DNA from 3 places in the Rhodococcus sp. 4CII genome. Region 2 is predicted to be linked to each of the others. Evidence: riboswitches for the same ligand, from Rfam matches in the RefSeq annotation. Region 2 holds a riboswitch; each other region holds the start of a gene.
The links. Region 2 has a riboswitch for S-adenosylmethionine ahead of H0B43_RS42900 (putative leader peptide). Riboswitches for the same ligand answer to the same signal wherever they lie in the genome.

Region 1 (5,356 bases), 4.4 Mb from region 2:
GTGATCGGCCGCGGAGTCACGGTCGGCCGGCCGATCGGTCTGCTGTTCACCCGACGCAGCGAGAACGCCACCGTCACCCTCTGCCATACGAAGACGCGGGATCTGGCAGCAGAGGTGCGCCGCGCCGACATCGTGATCGCGGCGGCAGGTGTCCCCGGGCTGGTGACGGCCGACATGGTCAAGCCCGGCGCGGCGGTACTCGATGTGGGTGTGAGCCGCACCGAGGACGGACTGCGCGGCGACGTGGCGGCGGACGTCGCGGAGGTCGCCGGTTTCCTGTCGCCGAACCCCGGTGGTGTCGGACCGCTCACCCGGGCCTTCCTGCTGACCAACGTCGTGGAGCGGGCCGAGCGTGTCGCAGCGTCTCTCGGCTGAGATGGCCGACTGGGGGCAGTTCGCGAAGAAGAACCTGCCGATGCTGGCAGTCCTCGTCGTCATCGTGGTAGCCGTCGGGTTCGTGCTCGCGGATCGGTGGCGGCGAGGAGCCTTCGTCTTCGGCGTCGCCACCCTGCTGGCGGCGGTCTTCCGGTTGACGATGCCGTCGGAGCGGGTCGGGCTACTCGCCGTGCGCAGCAAGCCTTTCGACGTGGGCGCACTCGTGGCCGTCGGCGGCGCGATCGTGTGGCTGGCCGTGTCGATCGACCCGCTCGGAACCGACTAGCGGTCCGAGCGGGCGTCGTCCCGCTCCGGGGTCAGCGTCCGGCGCGTGCCAGCTGCATCGTTTCGGACAGGAGCTTCGCGACCGCGGCGGCCTCGGTGAGGAACCCGTCGTGGCCGTCCCGCGAGTTGAGTACCCGCAGGCCGTCGCACGTGGGGATGTCGTCGGCCAGATCCTCCTGCAGGCGGATCGGGTAGAGGCGGTCGGAGTCGACTCCGCCGACGATCACGGGGGCGGTGATCGTGCTCAGCGCGGCTGCGATACCACCGCGACCGCGGCCCACGTCGTGGCGGTTCATGGCCTCCGACAGCAATACATAGGTGCCCGGATCGAACCGGCCGACCAGCTTGTCCGCCTGGTGCTGGAGGTAGCTCTCGACGGCGTACCGTCCGCCGCGCCACGGGTCTTCGTCGTCCTGCGGAGAGTTCGCGAACCGGGAGTCGAGTTCGCTCTCGCTGCGATACGTGAGGTGCGCGATCCGCCGGGCGATGCGCAATCCGGTGCGCGGGATCCGGCCGGTGCCGTGGTAGTCGCCGCCCTGCCAGTCGGGGTCGCTGGTGATGGCCTCGATCTGGGTGGTCTGCGTGCCGATCTGGTCGGCGGTCGCGCGGGCACCGACGGCGAGGACGAGCGCGGACGCGATCCGGTCCGGGTAGGTCACGGCCCACTCGAGTGCGCGCATTCCGCCCATCGAACCACCGACGACGGACGCCAGCTTCTCGATGCCCAGCAGGTCGGTGAACTTCTTCTCGGCGGCGATCTGGTCGCGGATGGAGATCTCCGGGAAGCGGCTGCCCCACGGGCGACCGTCCTCGGCGATCGAACCGGGACCGGTGGTGCCGCGGCAGCCACCCAGGACGTTGGTGGCGACGACACACCACTCGTCGGTGTCGATCGGCGCACCGGGCCCGACCATTCCCGTCCACCAGCCGGGGGAGGGGTGCTCGTCGGTGACGGGTCCGGTGACGTGGGAGTCGCCGGTGAGGGCGTGCTCGACGAGCACCACGTTGTCCCGGTTCGGGGACAGCTCACCCCACCGCTGCACGGCGAGTGTCACCGAGGGGAGGACCTCTCCGCTTTCCAGTTCGAGGGGGCCGATGTCCAGGGTGCCGAGACGTCCGTCCGCCGCGGGCAGGTTCTGTACTGCGCTCACTGTCAAGATGCCGCCGCCGTAAGTCCGGTCTCGATATCGGCGATGATGTCGTCGATCCCTTCGATGCCGACAGCCAGTCGGACCAGTCCGGGAGTGACACCGCTCGCGGCCTGCTCCTCGGGGGTCAGCTGGGAGTGCGTGGTGGACGCGGGGTGGATCACCAGCGACCGGACGTCGCCGATGTTCGCGACGTGGCTGTGCAGGGTGAGCGCGTTGACGAACTTCTTGCCCGCGTCGATGCCACCGGCGAGCTCGAACGTCACGATGGCGCCCGCGCCCCTCGGGGCGATCTGCTTCGCCCGGTCGTGCCAGGGCGAGGACGCGAGCCCGGCGTATCCGACGGACACGACCTCCGGCCGGGCGTCGAGGTACTCGGCGACGGCGGTCGCGTTCGACACGTGGCGTTCCATCCGCAGGCTGAGGGTCTCGAGACCCTGCGCGATGAGGAACGCGTTGAACGGGGAGACCGCCGAGCCGAGGTCGCGCAGCAACTGCACCCGTGCCTTGAGGGCGAACGCCGGCGGTCCGAGTTCGGCAAAGACGACACCGTGGTAGCTCGGGTCGGGCGTGGTGAAGTTGCTGTGGCGGCCCTGCGTCCAGTCGAACGTGCCGCCGTCGACGATGACCCCGGCGATCGCCGTGCCGTGCCCGCCGAGGTACTTGGTGGCGGAGTGCACCACGATGTCCGCGCCGTGCTCGAGGGGGCGGATCAGGTAGGGGGTCGCCACCGTGTTGTCGACGATCAGCGGGATGCCGTGCTGATGCGCGATCCCGGAGATGCCGGGCAGGTCGAGGACGTCGTTGCGCGGATTGGAGATGGTCTCGCCGTAGAACGCTTTCGTGTTGGGGCGGACGGCGGCGCGCCACTGCTCGAGGTCGTCGGGGTCTTCGACGAACGAGACCTCGATGCCGAGCTTGGGCAGCGAGTAGTGGAACAGGTTGTAGGTGCCGCCGTAGAGCCGCGGGCTGGAGACGATGTGGTCGCCGGCCTCGGCGAGGTTCAGGATCGCGAACGTCTCGGCGGCCTGACCCGACGCGAGGAGAAGCGCGGCAACGCCGCCTTCGAGGGCGGCGATGCGCTGTTCGACCGCGTCCTGGGTGGGGTTCATGATGCGGGTGTAGATGTTGCCCGGTTCGGCCAGACCGAACAGCGCGGCAGCGTGATCGGTGCTGTCGAACGTGTACGAGGTGGTCTGGTAGATCGGCAGCGCCCGCGCCTTGGTGGTCGCGTCGGACGTCTGCCCGGCGTGGATCTGCTTGGTCTCGAACGACCAGTTCTCGGTCATGTGCTGTCTACTCCAGTGGTCTGACGAGGCGCGGACGACGAGCTGTTCGTTCGCGCGCAGGGCTGTCTGGGGTCTATCTACGACAACAACACATCATGAACCTCCGATGTCGGACCCGCGCTTGTCACCCGACTGTTGTATGAATCAGGGAACCAGGTCATCACCCGGGGCACCCCACCGCGGTGGAGGGTTGCCGGCCAGCTAGCCGGGGCTCGTTGCTGGCACTCATGACCTGTGGTGAATCTTAGCGGCTGCGGTGGAACGGCCGGAATCGGCACCGATCAGGGCCACTAGCAGGCAAAAGTTACCCGCCAGTAGGGGCGGGTTCCCGCACCCCGTGTGTTGCGAGCCCGGCGTATAGCAGTACGCTTGTCTTGTTAAAGCGCGGTCTCCCAGGGGCCGCTGTGACCGTCTACGTTTGATAAGCGAACCGTTCGCGGACCCACTCACGAAGTGCGCCCGCAACCGTGTAACCAGGGAATCTTCCTAGGAGGACGCGAAGCACCCATGTCCAAGATCAAGGTTGAGGGCACCGTCGTCGAACTCGACGGCGACGAAATGACACGCATTATCTGGCAGTTCATCAAAGACAAGCTGATCCATCCTTACCTGGATGTGAACCTCGAGTACTACGATCTCGGCATCGAGCACCGGGACGAGACCGACGACCAGGTGACCGTCGACGCCGCCAACGCCATCAAGAAGCACGGCGTCGGCGTCAAGTGCGCGACCATCACCCCGGACGAGGCACGCGTCGAGGAGTTCGGCCTCAAGAAGATGTGGCGGTCGCCCAACGGCACGATCCGCAACATCCTCGGTGGCACGATCTTCCGCGCGCCGATCATCATCTCCAACGTTCCGCGACTGGTTCCGGGCTGGACCAAGCCGATCATCATCGGTCGTCACGCCTTCGGTGACCAGTACCGCGCCACCGACTTCAAGGTCCCCGGCCCCGGCAAGGTGATGATCACCTACACGCCCGAGGACGGCAGCGAGCCGATCGAGCACGAACTGGTGAACTTTCCCGACGGCGGCGGCGTCGTCCAGGGTCAGTACAACTTCACCAAGTCCATCGAGGACTTCGCGCGCGCCTCGCTCAACTACGGCCTGCAGCAGAACTACCCGGTGTATTTGTCGACGAAGAACACCATCCTCAAGGCGTACGACGGTGCGTTCAAGGACATCTTCCAGCACGTCTACGAGACCGAGTTCAAGCCGGAGTTCGACGCGGCGGGTCTCACCTACGAGCACCGCCTCATCGACGACATGGTCGCGTCGGCGCTCAAGTGGGAGGGCGGCTACGTCTGGGCCTGCAAGAACTACGACGGTGACGTCCAGTCCGACACCGTCGCGCAGGGCTTCGGTTCGCTGGGTCTCATGACCTCCGTGCTGCTGACCCCGGACGGAAAGACGTGTGAGGCCGAGGCTGCGCACGGCACCGTGACGCGTCACTACCGTCAGCACCAGCAGGGCAAGCCGACGTCCACCAACCCGATCGCGTCGATCTTCGCGTGGACCCGTGGACTCGAGCACCGCGGCAAGCTGGACAACACCCCCGACGTCATCGGCTTCGCGCAGGAGCTCGAAGACGTGGTCATCAAGACCGTCGAGGGCGGCCAGATGACCAAAGACCTCGCGATGCTGGTCGGCGGCGACCAGGGCTACCTCACCACGGAGGAGTTCCTCGGCACGCTGGACATCAACCTCCAGAAGGCGATCGCCGAGCAGTAGGCACCGCACGACGGCAGTACGGAACGGGACGCTCCCCACGTCGGGGTGTCCCGTTCGTCGTCTGCGGGAAGTCGGGGGAGGCGCGCCGACGAAGTGAGTGTGCTCACCCCACGGCGGAAGCGGGAAGAGAACCCGGGATGCCGTCGTTGACTGTTCTTCGTGACTACTTCCGCGCCTGCCCGTCCGTCCGGTCCCGTCGGTGTCGTCGCCCAGCATCCGTCCGTCCGCACGCTCGCCATGATCGCGCTGGCGCTCGGCGGATTCGGGATCGGAACCACCGAGTTCGTGGCGATGGGCCTGTTGCCCGAGATGGCGTCGAGCCTGGGGATCACCGAGCCGATCGCCGGGCACGTCATCTCGGCGTACGCGCTGGGAGTGGTCGTCGGTGCGCCGCTCATCGCGGCCCTGACCGCGCGGGTGCCCCGCAAGACGCTGCTGATCGCGTTGATGGCGGCGTTCACGATCGGCAACGCCGCAACCGTGTTCGCACCGAACTACGGGGTGCTGATGGCAGCACGGTTCGTGGCG
Region 2 (5,356 bases):
CTCGCTTCTGCCGCCCGGCGCCGACGGGGGACCCGTGGGCCGGATCGACGCGGTGAACCGCGCCGCGTTCGTCGCCGCGACCACGAGCACGCTCGGCCTGGTGCCGGTGGTCGGCACGACGTACGCCGAGCCGTTCCACACGTCCTCCCAGCTCGCGACACTCGACTACGCATCGCGCGGTCGCGGCGGCTGGATCGCCTCACGCGATACCGACCCCCGGGTCGCGAGCGCACTGGGACGGTCCGCGGTCACCGTTCCCGCCGACCTCGCCCGGGAGGAGCGGGACGCGATCACGGTGGTCCGGGACCTGTGGGACTCCTGGGAGGACGACGCGGTGATCCGCGACTACGCGACCGGCCGTTTCGTCGACCGAGACCGACTCCACTACATCGACTTCCAGGGCGACACGTACTCGGTGAAGGGCCCGGCCATCGTGCCGCGACCGCCGCAGGGGCAACTGGTGGTGTTCGGTCGCGGCGGCGAGGTCGACCCGTCCCAGGTCGATGTCGTGCTGGTGTCGGAGGCGACCCTCGACGACATCGCCGACGCCGCCGCACGGACGAAGGACCGCGGGGCCGCGCTGGTGTTCGTCGAACTCGACGTGGCGCTCGGCTCGTCCACTCCGGCCCCACCGAGCGGGCGGTTGTCGTTCGCGGGCGAGGCCTCCGGGCTGCTGGAACTGCTTCGTGCACTCGATCCACACGTCGACGGTGTGCGACTGCATCCCGCCGTCGTCGACCATGATCTTCCGGTGCTCGCGCGATACGTCGTCCCGGCCCTTCTGCGCGAGGGTCTCGCCCACCGTCCCGTTACCGGCGCGACCCTGCGCGGCACGCTCGGCCTGGCCCGTCCCGACACCCGCTTCCAGGCCCCGCGCCTCGAAGACTCCCCTCGCTGAAAGGTTGTGGAGACCATGACCGACAATTCGCACGCCAGACCCGGCGCCCAGGTGCATTTCGGTGTCTTCTTCCAGGGCGTCAACCACACCACCATCTGGTCGGACCCGTCGAGCGGTTCGCAGATCGACTTCGAGACGTTCCGTCGGGTGGCCCTGACCGCCGAGCGGGGCCTGTTCGACGCCTTCTTCCTCGGTGAGGGCCTGCGCCTGCGGGAACAGGGCGGCAAGATCCTCGATCTCGACATCGTCGGCCGTCCGGACGCGATCACCCAACTCGCGGCGCTCGCCGGCATCACCCGGCACATCGGGTTGGTGGCCACCCAGAACACCACCTACAACGAGCCTGCCGACCTCGCCCGTCGGCTGTCCGGGCTGGACCTCCTGTCCGGTGGCCGGGCCGGCTGGAACGCCGTCACCACGGACAATGCCTGGACCGGGGAAAATTTCCGCCGCGGCGGCTACCTCGACCACGCGGACAGGTACGAGCGGGCCGGCCAGTTCCTCGACACCGCTCGCGCGATCTGGGATGCGTGGGCCGACGATGCGGTCGCGACGAGCACCGACGCGCCGACGTGGGCGGCTCCGGACGGAGTGCAGCAGGTGACCCGCCGGACGTCGCAATTCGACGTCGCGATCACCCCGACCCTCCCGCGCAGTGCCCAGGGGCATCCCGTCATCTTCCAGGCCGGCGACTCCCCGGCGGGCCGCGACTTCGCGGCCGGCCGCGCCGATGTGATCTTCTCCCGGCACGGAACTCATTTCGACGAGGCGCTCGCCTTCGCCGAGGACATCCGGGCGAGACTGCGTCGTGCCGGACGTCCCGAGGACGACGTGAAGATTCTGCCGGGCACGCAGATCGTGCTCGCGGAGACCGCATCCGAGGTCGAGGAGAAGGTCCGCTGGGTCCTCGAAGGCCAGTACACCGGCCAGACGGCGCTGTCGCTGGTGGGGCAGGTGTGGGGTCGCGACCTGTCCGATCGGGACCCGGACGGTCCACTGCCCGAATTCGATCCGGTGCCCGCACCGATCTCCGTCACCCGCGGGGCCGCGCGCGACGGAAAGGATCCACTCGCCATCGCCCGCGAGTGGCGTGCCCTGGCGGAGGCGCAGAACCTGTCGCTGCGCCAGGTCGCGATCGCCACCACCCAGCGCTCCGGTTTCGCTGGCACACCCGGTCAGGTCGCCGACGAACTCACCCGGTGGGTGCGCAGCGGCGCGACCGACGGCTTTAATATCTCGCCGTACCTGGTGCCCACCGGACTCGACGACATCGTCGACCTGCTGGTACCCGAATTGCAGGAGCGTGGTTCGTACCGAACGGAATACGAGGGTTCGACCCTACGCGAGCATCTCGGTCTCCGGCCCCCGCTGTCACGGCGGGAGCTCCCGCCGCGGCAGGCCACCGGGTAGCCGGGGCCCGTGTGGCGCGGCGACCGGCGATCTCTTACACTCGGTAACGACCATCCAGAGCGACCGAGAGACCTGGCTCGTTGACGTCGCAGCAACCCCCCGTCCTGCGGGTGCGGGTGCTACCGCCGGGATCGATGGAGGAATCATGTTGACCGAAGGGTTCGTGAGCGCCTGGGGGCGCCTGCACGTCGATCTCTGCCGACTGTCCACCTCCATCTGTTCCAGCTGACCCGATACCCCGCCACCTCGGGGTTCCGGCTCGTCACACCGCATCCACCTCGGATCCGGTGCCTTTCACCTTCCCGTGCGCGTGAGCGCTGCCTGTACGACGGACAGCGCGCACGGCACTTCTTCGAGATCACGGAGTTCTCGGTGCCCTCAGTTCCTTTGTCCTCGTCCTCCCGCGGCGGTGCCCACATCGCAGCCGGAGTCGCCGCCGCCGTGCTGGCCACGGCGCTCACCGCGTGCGGTGGTGCCTCCGGCAGTTCGACCGCGGATGCGGGACCGCCGCAGCCCGGCGGCACTCTCCGCTACGGCCTGTCCCAGGCACCCACGTGCGCAGACCCCGCACAGGCGGGCACGAACCAGACGATCTACGTGGCACGTCAGGTGGTGGACTCGCTCACCGACCAGGACCCGGAGACGGGCGAACTGAAGCCGTGGCTGGCCGAGAGCTGGGACACCGACGCCGACGCGTCCTCCTTCACGTTCCACCTGAAGGACGGAGTGACGTTCAGTGACGGAACACCTTTCACCGCGGACTCGGTGAAGAAGAACCTCGACGCCGTCGTCAATACCCTCACCGGGGCCAAGGCCGCACTGGCCGCCAGCTATCTCACCGGTTACACCGGCACCACCGTGATCGACCCGCTGACCGCGCAGGTCGACTTCGCCGCACCCAACGCGCAGTTCCTGCAGGCGTCGTCCACCCCGCAGCTCGGCATCCTGTCCGACGGTTCCGTCGCGAAGTCCGCCGAAGAGCGCTGCACCGGCGACATCTCGGGCACCGGACCGTTCACGTACGCCGACTACCAGCAGGACAAATCCGTCACCCTGGCCAAGCGTGCCGGATACGACTGGGGCTCCGACGTGTTCGGCCACGACGGCGAGGCCTACCTCGACACCATCGAGTTCAGCGTCGTCCCGGAATCCGGTGTTCGCACGGGCAGCCTGTCCTCGGGACAGCTGGACGCGATCAGTGACGCGTTGCCGCAAGATGCCCCGCAGATCGAAGGCGCGGGCGGACGGGTGCTCACCACGTCGAATCCCGGTACCCCGTTCGGCTTCCAGCCCAACGTGACCCGCGGACCGCTCGTCGACCCCGTCGTCCGCAGCGCGCTGGCCCCGGCGATCAACCGGCAGGAACTGGTCGACACCGTGCTCGGCCCCAACTTCAAACCCGCCACCAGCACGCTGGCGAGCCGCACCCCGGGCTACGTCGCCCTGCCGGACGTGACGTACGACCCGGAGAAGGCGAAATCGATTCTGGATCAGGCCGGCTGGGTGCCCGGCGCCGACGGCATCCGCGAGAAGGGCGGCCAAAAGCTCAGTTTCCCGGTTCTGTTCAGCTCGGTGTTCGCCGGCAACCAGGCCATCCTCGAACTGGTGCAGCAGCAGCTGAAGGAGGTGGGCGTCGATCTGCAACTGGACCTCGTGTCCACCCCGGAGGCCACCGCCCGCCAGAATTCGAAGGACTTCGATGCCACCTACTACAACAGCACTCGCGCCGACGGGGACATTCTGCGCACCCAGTTCGGCCTCGAGGGCCGTAACCTGAACAGCCGGGCCTCGATTCCCGCGCTCGACGACGTGTTGGCGAAGCAGCTGGCCACCACCGACACGGCCGAGCGGAGCGCACTGCTCGCCGACGCCCAGCAGCAGGTGCTGGGCAACGGTCTGTGGATCCCGACGGTGGAGCTGTCGCAGGCGATCGGAGCGGGCCCGACCGTGCAGGACCTGAAGTTCGAGGCCTCGGCCCGGCTCCAGTTCTTCGACACCTGGATCAGCGGACGCTGAGCCATGATTCGCTACTTCGGACTCCGGGTTCTGCAGGCGGTCGCCGTGCTGTGGGCGACATTCACCGTGTCGTTCGCCGTGCTGTTCCTGCTGCCGTCCGACCCGGTGAGCATCGCCGTCGACTCGGCGTCCACCGGAACGACGGTCGACGCGGCCGCCGTCGCGGAACTGCAGGCGCGGTACGGCCTGGACCAGCCGGTGTGGGTCCAGTACTGGAACTCGCTGAGCCATGCCGTGCGCGGCGACTTCGGGTACTCCATCGCCACCGGGCAATCGGTGACCGAGGCGATCGGGAACGCGCTGCCCAGCACCCTCGCGCTGGCCTTTGCGGCGCTGGTCCTCGCCGTGATCTTCGGGACGTCCGTCGCGTTCCTCGCCACGTACACCGGTGTCCGGTGGCTGCGAAACCTGCTGTTCTCCCTGCCGCCCCTCGGCGTCGCGGTGCCTACGTTCTGGGTGGGTTTGATTCTGCTGCAACTGTTCTCGTTCCGGCTGAAGGCCTTCCCGGCGTTCGGAGACCAGGGGGTCGCCGCACTGGTGCTTCCCGCGGTGACGCTGGCGTTGCCGACCGGCGCGGTGATCGCCCAGGTGCTCGCGGCGAGTCTGCAGACCACGTGGCGGCAACCGTTCGTCGAGGCCGCACGGGCGAAGGGCGCGTCGCGCTGGCAGATCCAGACGCGGCACGCGCTGCGGCTGTCGAGCATTCCCGCGTTCACCATCGCCGGTGTGCTCGTGGGCAATCTGCTGGCCGGATCGGTCGTCGTGGAGACGGTGTTCTCGCGGGCCGGCGTCGGGCGGCTCACACAGACGTCGGTGATGGCGCAGGACATTCCCGTGGTCCAGGGGATCGTGGTGCTGAGTTCTCTCGTCTACGTCCTCGTCAATCTCGCGGTCGATCTGCTCTACCCGCTGATCGATCCCAGGATCGTCGACGGCGGGCGAAGCCGCCGCGCCGCCGAAGGCCGCGCTGATCTGGAGGAGAAGGTTCATGTCTGACATCCTCACCCGGGAACTGATCGACGAGGCCGAGGG
Region 3 (5,356 bases), 2.3 Mb from region 2:
CTCGGACTGCGCGCCTCGGTCGGCATCCTGGCGGTACCCCTCGCGATCGCCGTTTTCGTGATTCTGGGCAACCCCAGCGCCGGCGGGGCGTTCGGTTCCAACGTCATTCCCGCCTTCTATTCGGCCATCGGCCGCTGGATCACTCCCGGCGCGGGTACCGAGGGAATCCGGAGCATCGTGTACTTCGACGGCGTCGGGCTGGGGCAACCGGCGCTCGCGCTCTCGCTGTACTCCGCGATCGGTCTGGGACTGCTGTTCGGGTTCACCGCCAGACGTCTCCGGAAGGCGGAATCGACTACGCCCCGTTCCGATGTCGTGTCGGACGACGCTTGTTGATGTCGTTCCGGGGGAATGGACCTACTCTTGGTTCATGCCGACGCCCCTGCACCCCCACGCCGCGCATGTCGCCGAGACACTGATCGCGCGAGGACACCATGGGGTGATCGTGACCCAACCCGACTCCACCCACTCCGCGGCCGAGGCAGCGGAATCCCTGGGGGTGGACATCGGGGCCATCACCAAGTCGCTGGTGTTTCTTCTCGACGACGATCCGATCCTCATTCTCGTGTCGGGGGCGCACGAGGTGGATCTGGCGAACACCGGCAAGCGACTGCAGGGAAATCTGACCCAGGCACCTCTCGACATGGTGCGGATGGCCACCGGCCAGCCGATCGGCGGTATCGCCCCGCTCGGCCATCCCACCAATCTCCCCACCTACGTCGACAACGCCTTGTCGGAGCACGCGGAACTGTGGGCGGCCGCCGGGCACCCGGACACGGTCTTCCGCACGTCGTTCTCGGAGTTGGTGCGGATCACCGCCGGCCTCGCGATCGACGTCGACTGAATCCCCTGCCTGCAGCGCCCCTATAGTTGACGGCACATCTCGTGACCGCGAGTGGCACAGTGACCCACACGGGCCGACCCGGAGAATGATGTGTCCGACAGAGCCGAGAACGCCGATACCGTCGATGGTTCGCGTCTCCCCCGCGACCCCCGACCCGCGCCCGGAATCAGCGCGGACGACTACCGCGCAGCCCTGCGTCGTCACCCCGCGGGGGTCACCATCGTGACCCTCGACGCCGGATCCGGCCCCGTCGGCTTCACCGCGTCGTCGTTTTCCTCGGTGTCCCTGGATCCGCCGCTGGTGTCGTTCAACATCGCGAACACGTCGTCGAGCATCGAGGCGCTGCATTCAGCGGAGTCGCTGGTGATCCACCTTCTCGGGGAGCACCAGCAGCACCTGGCTCAGCGGTTCTCGCGCAGCGCCGACCAGCGGTTCAGCGACGAGTCGCTGTGGGCGCGGCTCGGCACCGGCGAACCGGTCCTCCACGGGACTCCCAGCTGGTTGCGGGTCGTCGTGGACCAGTTGCTTCCCGTCGGCGACCACACGCTCGTGATCGGCCTCGTCACCCGGGTCCACGCCGAGGCCGACGACGATTCCGCGTCCGCTCCCCTGCTCTACCACGAGGGCCGGTACTACCGGCCCACGCCGTTGGGTTCGACGAACAACGGCAACTGACCGGATCAGGAAGCAAGTACCCGCTCGCGGCTGGGCAGGTCGAAGCGACGCAGCGCTTCGTCGACGGCGTCGGCGGAGGTGACGAGGCCACGTTCCTCCAGCCACGGAAGCGTGCCGTCGACGAGCTGTTCCAGAACCCTGGGCAGCGACAGCGGCAGCAGCGTCACACCGTCGGCGACGCCGGCCGCCTGGATGTCGGCGATGAGCCCGGCCAGACCCACCGGAGTTCCGACGTACTGCAGCGACACAGGTTCGCGCGGGGTCTCCAGCGCACTGTCGAGGAGAGCGAGTTCCTTGCGCGCCGCACGGGCTTCGGTGGCGATGAGCACCTCGAGGTCCACCAGCACGGTGACGCCGTCGGGGTTCCGGCCGTCCGCGACGAGTTCGGCGCGGATCCGTGCGCGTTGTTGCTGCGCCTCGCGCAGATCGGACGCCCGGATCCGGACGACGTTCGGCGGGAACGACGTGAGGTCGAGCTGATCCGTCGAATCGGCGGTCAGGTCCACCCAGTAGTCGGCACCGTTGATGGGCCGTGTGCCCGCGGCGCCCTCGGCCGCCGGGTGGTGACCCGATCCGGTCAGTTCGACGGCGACGCGAAGGGGACGGGAAACGAAGGCATTGTCTCGAGACATTGGGGTTCCTCGGGAATGACGTGTGAATGAAACGGAGCCGGCAGAACGGTCAGCTCGAACACATACCCGAGGCGGTTCGGCAGAGATCTACATGCCGACGGCACCAGTGAGCAATCATTGTGCTCCCAGCCTGCGATGCCATGGGCTCATACTAGCGCGTCCCGCGAAAAGCGAGTCTCCGGCACCGGATTCCACTGTCCGCTCTCCTTGGCGTAGTCCCAGTTCCGACGGCCGGCGACCAGGGTGCGCACGGCCTGGACCAGTCGATCCACGTCTGCGGAGCAACTGCCGAGCCCGACACTCACCCGGACGGCACCGTCGGGCCGCCCGAGGCGTCTCAGCAGCGGATGCGCGCAGAAGCGGCCGTCGCGTACCCCGATGCCGTGCTCGGCGGACAGGTAGGCGGCGATTTCCCCCGGCTCGAAGCCGTCGATCGTGAACGTCACGATTCCGACCGTGTCGGGGGCGTCCGACCACAGCCGCAGGAACTCCAGACCGTCGACGCAGCCGAGTCCGTCGTGGAGCCGGGCGGTGAGCGCGGCCTCGTGTTCGGCCACGGCGCCGAAGTCCAGCGCGGACAGCGCGTCGCACGCGGCGGCGAGGGCCGCGGCACCGAGCACGTTGGGCGTGCCGGCCTCGTGCCGGGCAGGAGCGGGTGCCCACTGGGTGGATTCGACGGTCACGTTGCGCACCGCTCCGCCGCCTGCGAGGTAGGGATCGGCGGCGTCGAGCCAGTCCCGGCGGCCCACCAGCACACCCGCGCCGAACGGGGCGTACAGCTTGTGCCCGGAGAACGCGAGGTAGTCGACACCGCACTCCGCGAGGTCGATGCGGCGGTGCGGTGCGAGTTGCGCGGCGTCGACGAGAATCCGTGCACCGCAACGATGCGCGACCTCGGCGAGGGCCGCGATCGGCAGCACTTCACCGGTGACGTTGGAGGCACCCGTCACCGCGAGCAGGGCGGTGGGCTTCGAGCACAGTTCCGCGACGAGCAGCCGGACGGTCTCCGCCAGAGTGTCCGCAGCCCTCACGATGCGAGAGCCCTTCCACGGCAACAGATTCGCATGGTGCTCGATGTCGAGAACCACGGTGCTGCCGGGAACGCATCCGGCGAGCAGATTCAGCGAGTCGGTCGTGTTCCGGGTGAACACCACCACCTGGTCGTCGTCCGCACCGACGAACCGGGCAACGGAGTCGCGGGCCTTCTCGTAGCATTCGGTCGAGATCCGCGACGCGTAGCCGGCGCCGCGGTGCACGCTCGAATAGGTGGGCAGCAGCGCCGCGATCCGGTCGGTGACCTGCGCCAGGGCAGGCGCGCTCGCCGCGTAGTCGAAGTTGACGTAGGCGCAGTCGCCGCCCTGCACCAGCGGAACCCGCAGGTCGGAGCCCGAAACTTGGGCCAGCGGGGCTACACACACGTCGGCGGTCAATACAGCAGTCATCACGACATCCCTCGTAGTCAGGGACTCGTCGCAGGGTCGGTGCCCTCTCGGAGTCCGCGCTTGCCGGGTCCGGTGTGAACCACAGCCTGGTCGTCACCCGGAGCACCCCGCCGCGGTGGAGGGTTGCCGACCAGCTAGCCGGGGCTTGACGCTGGTACTCGTGACCTGTTTCGAAGATTGCAGGATCGGCGCGCAGATGTCAACCCGAACGTCGAGAGGACCCGGAGTCGGGGAGGCGAACTCGCGTCAGCGAGGCGTCACCCCGAGGAGCGGCGCCAGCTGATTCGCAATCGGGTTGAGGTCCAGCCTGTTCGGGTCCTTCTTCGGTTTCGAGTCCCACGGCTGAACGGTGGCAGGGTCGCCGAACACGATCCGGTTCGCGCTGCGGACGCCGGTGAGGCTGCCCTGCGGGGCCGCACAGGACGCGGCGGTGTTCTGCGGGAAGTCCTGCTCCGTGTCGTCGAAGTTCGGGTCCTGCCGCTTCATGTCGGCGAGGATCGCCCGAGTGCCCTCGTAGCCGACGGTGCACGACGGGGGGTTGCCGGTCTCGGCCACCAGACCGAGGTGGACGGTCCCGTCGTCGGGCGCGATGGTCGACGACGCCGCCGCCACCCCCGGCAGATAGACGAACAGCGTCTGCAGGGCCGTGGCCTGCGCCGAGATCGTCTTCGCCGTCACCGAGAGGTTGGCACGGTACGTCGTGAGGCCGGGGCCGACGTCCGAGACCAGTTGCCCCAGTTGCTCGCTCGCTGGGTTTGCGTTGTCGATCAGCCGCCGGACGTCGGGGTCGCTGATCCGCAAGCGATCCGCAAGCGAGTCCAGATCTGCACTGAAATCCTCGATCGCCGAGGACTGTTCGGACTGCGTCTCCAGAACAGTCCGGCTGTCGCGCACCAAAGCAACTGTCCGGTCGAGTGATTCGATGCCGGATTCCGACATCCCGGACAGCGAGTCCGCGAGCGACCGAAGGTCGTCCCCTCTGCCGCCGAATGCCGCGCCGAGTTCCGTCACGACGGTATGGAGCGCGTCGATCGGCACGGACTCGGTCAATCCCTGTGTGCCCGCCAGCAATTCTTCGACGGGCACGGGTGTCGAGGTATCGACCGCGGCGATGCGGGATCCGTTCGCCAGGAACGGCCCGCGGTCCGTGTCCGGCTGGAGGTCGACGTACTGCTCGCCGATCGCGGATCTGTTCGCCACAACGGCTTTCGCTGACGCGGGGATGTCGGGGGCGCTCTTGTCGATCTTCAGTTCGACGACGACGCCGTCCGCGGTCAGGGACATCTCCCCGACGCGCCCCACCGGCACGCCGCGGTAGGTGACTTCGGCATTGGTGAAGATTCCGCCCGACGTTTCCAACTCCAGGTTCACGGTGTATTCACCGAAGCCGAGGAGATTGTCGAGGCGCACGTAGTTGGCACCGACGTAGACGAGGCCCGCGAGGGCCACGAGAACGAACCCGATCAGCTGCCACCGGACGAGCGGCGACCTCACCGTCCACCGTCCATGCCACATGAACCGAGCGCCCTCCCGGCTGCGGCGAGTCGGGACCGGCTCGCGGAACGACGGTTGACGTTGGCGGCAGACACAGGCACTCCGATGACAGAGACATACATGAGACTAACGGTCACACATATATCTAGTCCGAACTCGTCAGCTGCGCAAACTCCGCACCGGCGCCGGTGTCGCACGTCACTCACCGGTCTTGACTGAATTTTCAGTTTGGAATATCTTCGGTACCCAACAGGACGTGATGACGGTCA

Region 1: another riboswitch for S-adenosylmethionine. It lies ahead of H0B43_RS05570 (bifunctional o-acetylhomoserine/o-acetylserine sulfhydrylase); the one in region 2 lies ahead of H0B43_RS42900 (putative leader peptide).
Region 3: another riboswitch for S-adenosylmethionine. It lies ahead of H0B43_RS14800 (aminotransferase class V-fold PLP-dependent enzyme); the one in region 2 lies ahead of H0B43_RS42900 (putative leader peptide).

The regions. Positions count from the first base shown of each region.
Region 1 is NZ_JACCFE010000002.1:984,575-989,930, reverse strand. It holds gene H0B43_RS05585 (bifunctional methylenetetrahydrofolate dehydrogenase/methenyltetrahydrofolate cyclohydrolase) at 1-375, shown strand, start outside; gene H0B43_RS05580 (DUF3017 domain-containing protein) at 377-661, shown strand; gene H0B43_RS05575 (homoserine O-acetyltransferase) at 693-1,817, opposite strand; gene H0B43_RS05570 (bifunctional o-acetylhomoserine/o-acetylserine sulfhydrylase) at 1,814-3,097, opposite strand; SAM riboswitch class IV at 3,210-3,330, opposite strand; gene H0B43_RS05565 (NADP-dependent isocitrate dehydrogenase) at 3,605-4,828, shown strand; gene H0B43_RS05560 (MFS transporter) at 4,988-5,356, shown strand, end outside.
Region 2 is NZ_JACCFE010000002.1:5,346,873-5,352,228, forward strand. It holds gene H0B43_RS25515 (LLM class flavin-dependent oxidoreductase) at 1-898, shown strand, start outside; gene H0B43_RS25520 (NtaA/DmoA family FMN-dependent monooxygenase) at 914-2,308, shown strand; SAM riboswitch class I at 2,356-2,449, shown strand; gene H0B43_RS42900 (putative leader peptide) at 2,454-2,537, shown strand; gene H0B43_RS25525 (ABC transporter substrate-binding protein) at 2,681-4,324, shown strand; gene H0B43_RS25530 (ABC transporter permease) at 4,328-5,320, shown strand; gene H0B43_RS25535 (ABC transporter permease) at 5,313-5,356, shown strand, end outside.
Region 3 is NZ_JACCFE010000002.1:3,037,897-3,043,252, forward strand. It holds gene H0B43_RS14780 (hypothetical protein) at 1-336, shown strand, start outside; gene H0B43_RS14785 (YbaK/EbsC family protein) at 371-844, shown strand; gene H0B43_RS14790 (flavin reductase family protein) at 1,010-1,519, shown strand; gene H0B43_RS14795 (hypothetical protein) at 1,525-2,151, opposite strand; gene H0B43_RS43140 (putative leader peptide) at 2,201-2,293, opposite strand; gene H0B43_RS14800 (aminotransferase class V-fold PLP-dependent enzyme) at 2,298-3,593, opposite strand; SAM riboswitch class IV at 3,645-3,759, opposite strand; gene H0B43_RS14805 (MlaD family protein) at 3,840-5,087, opposite strand.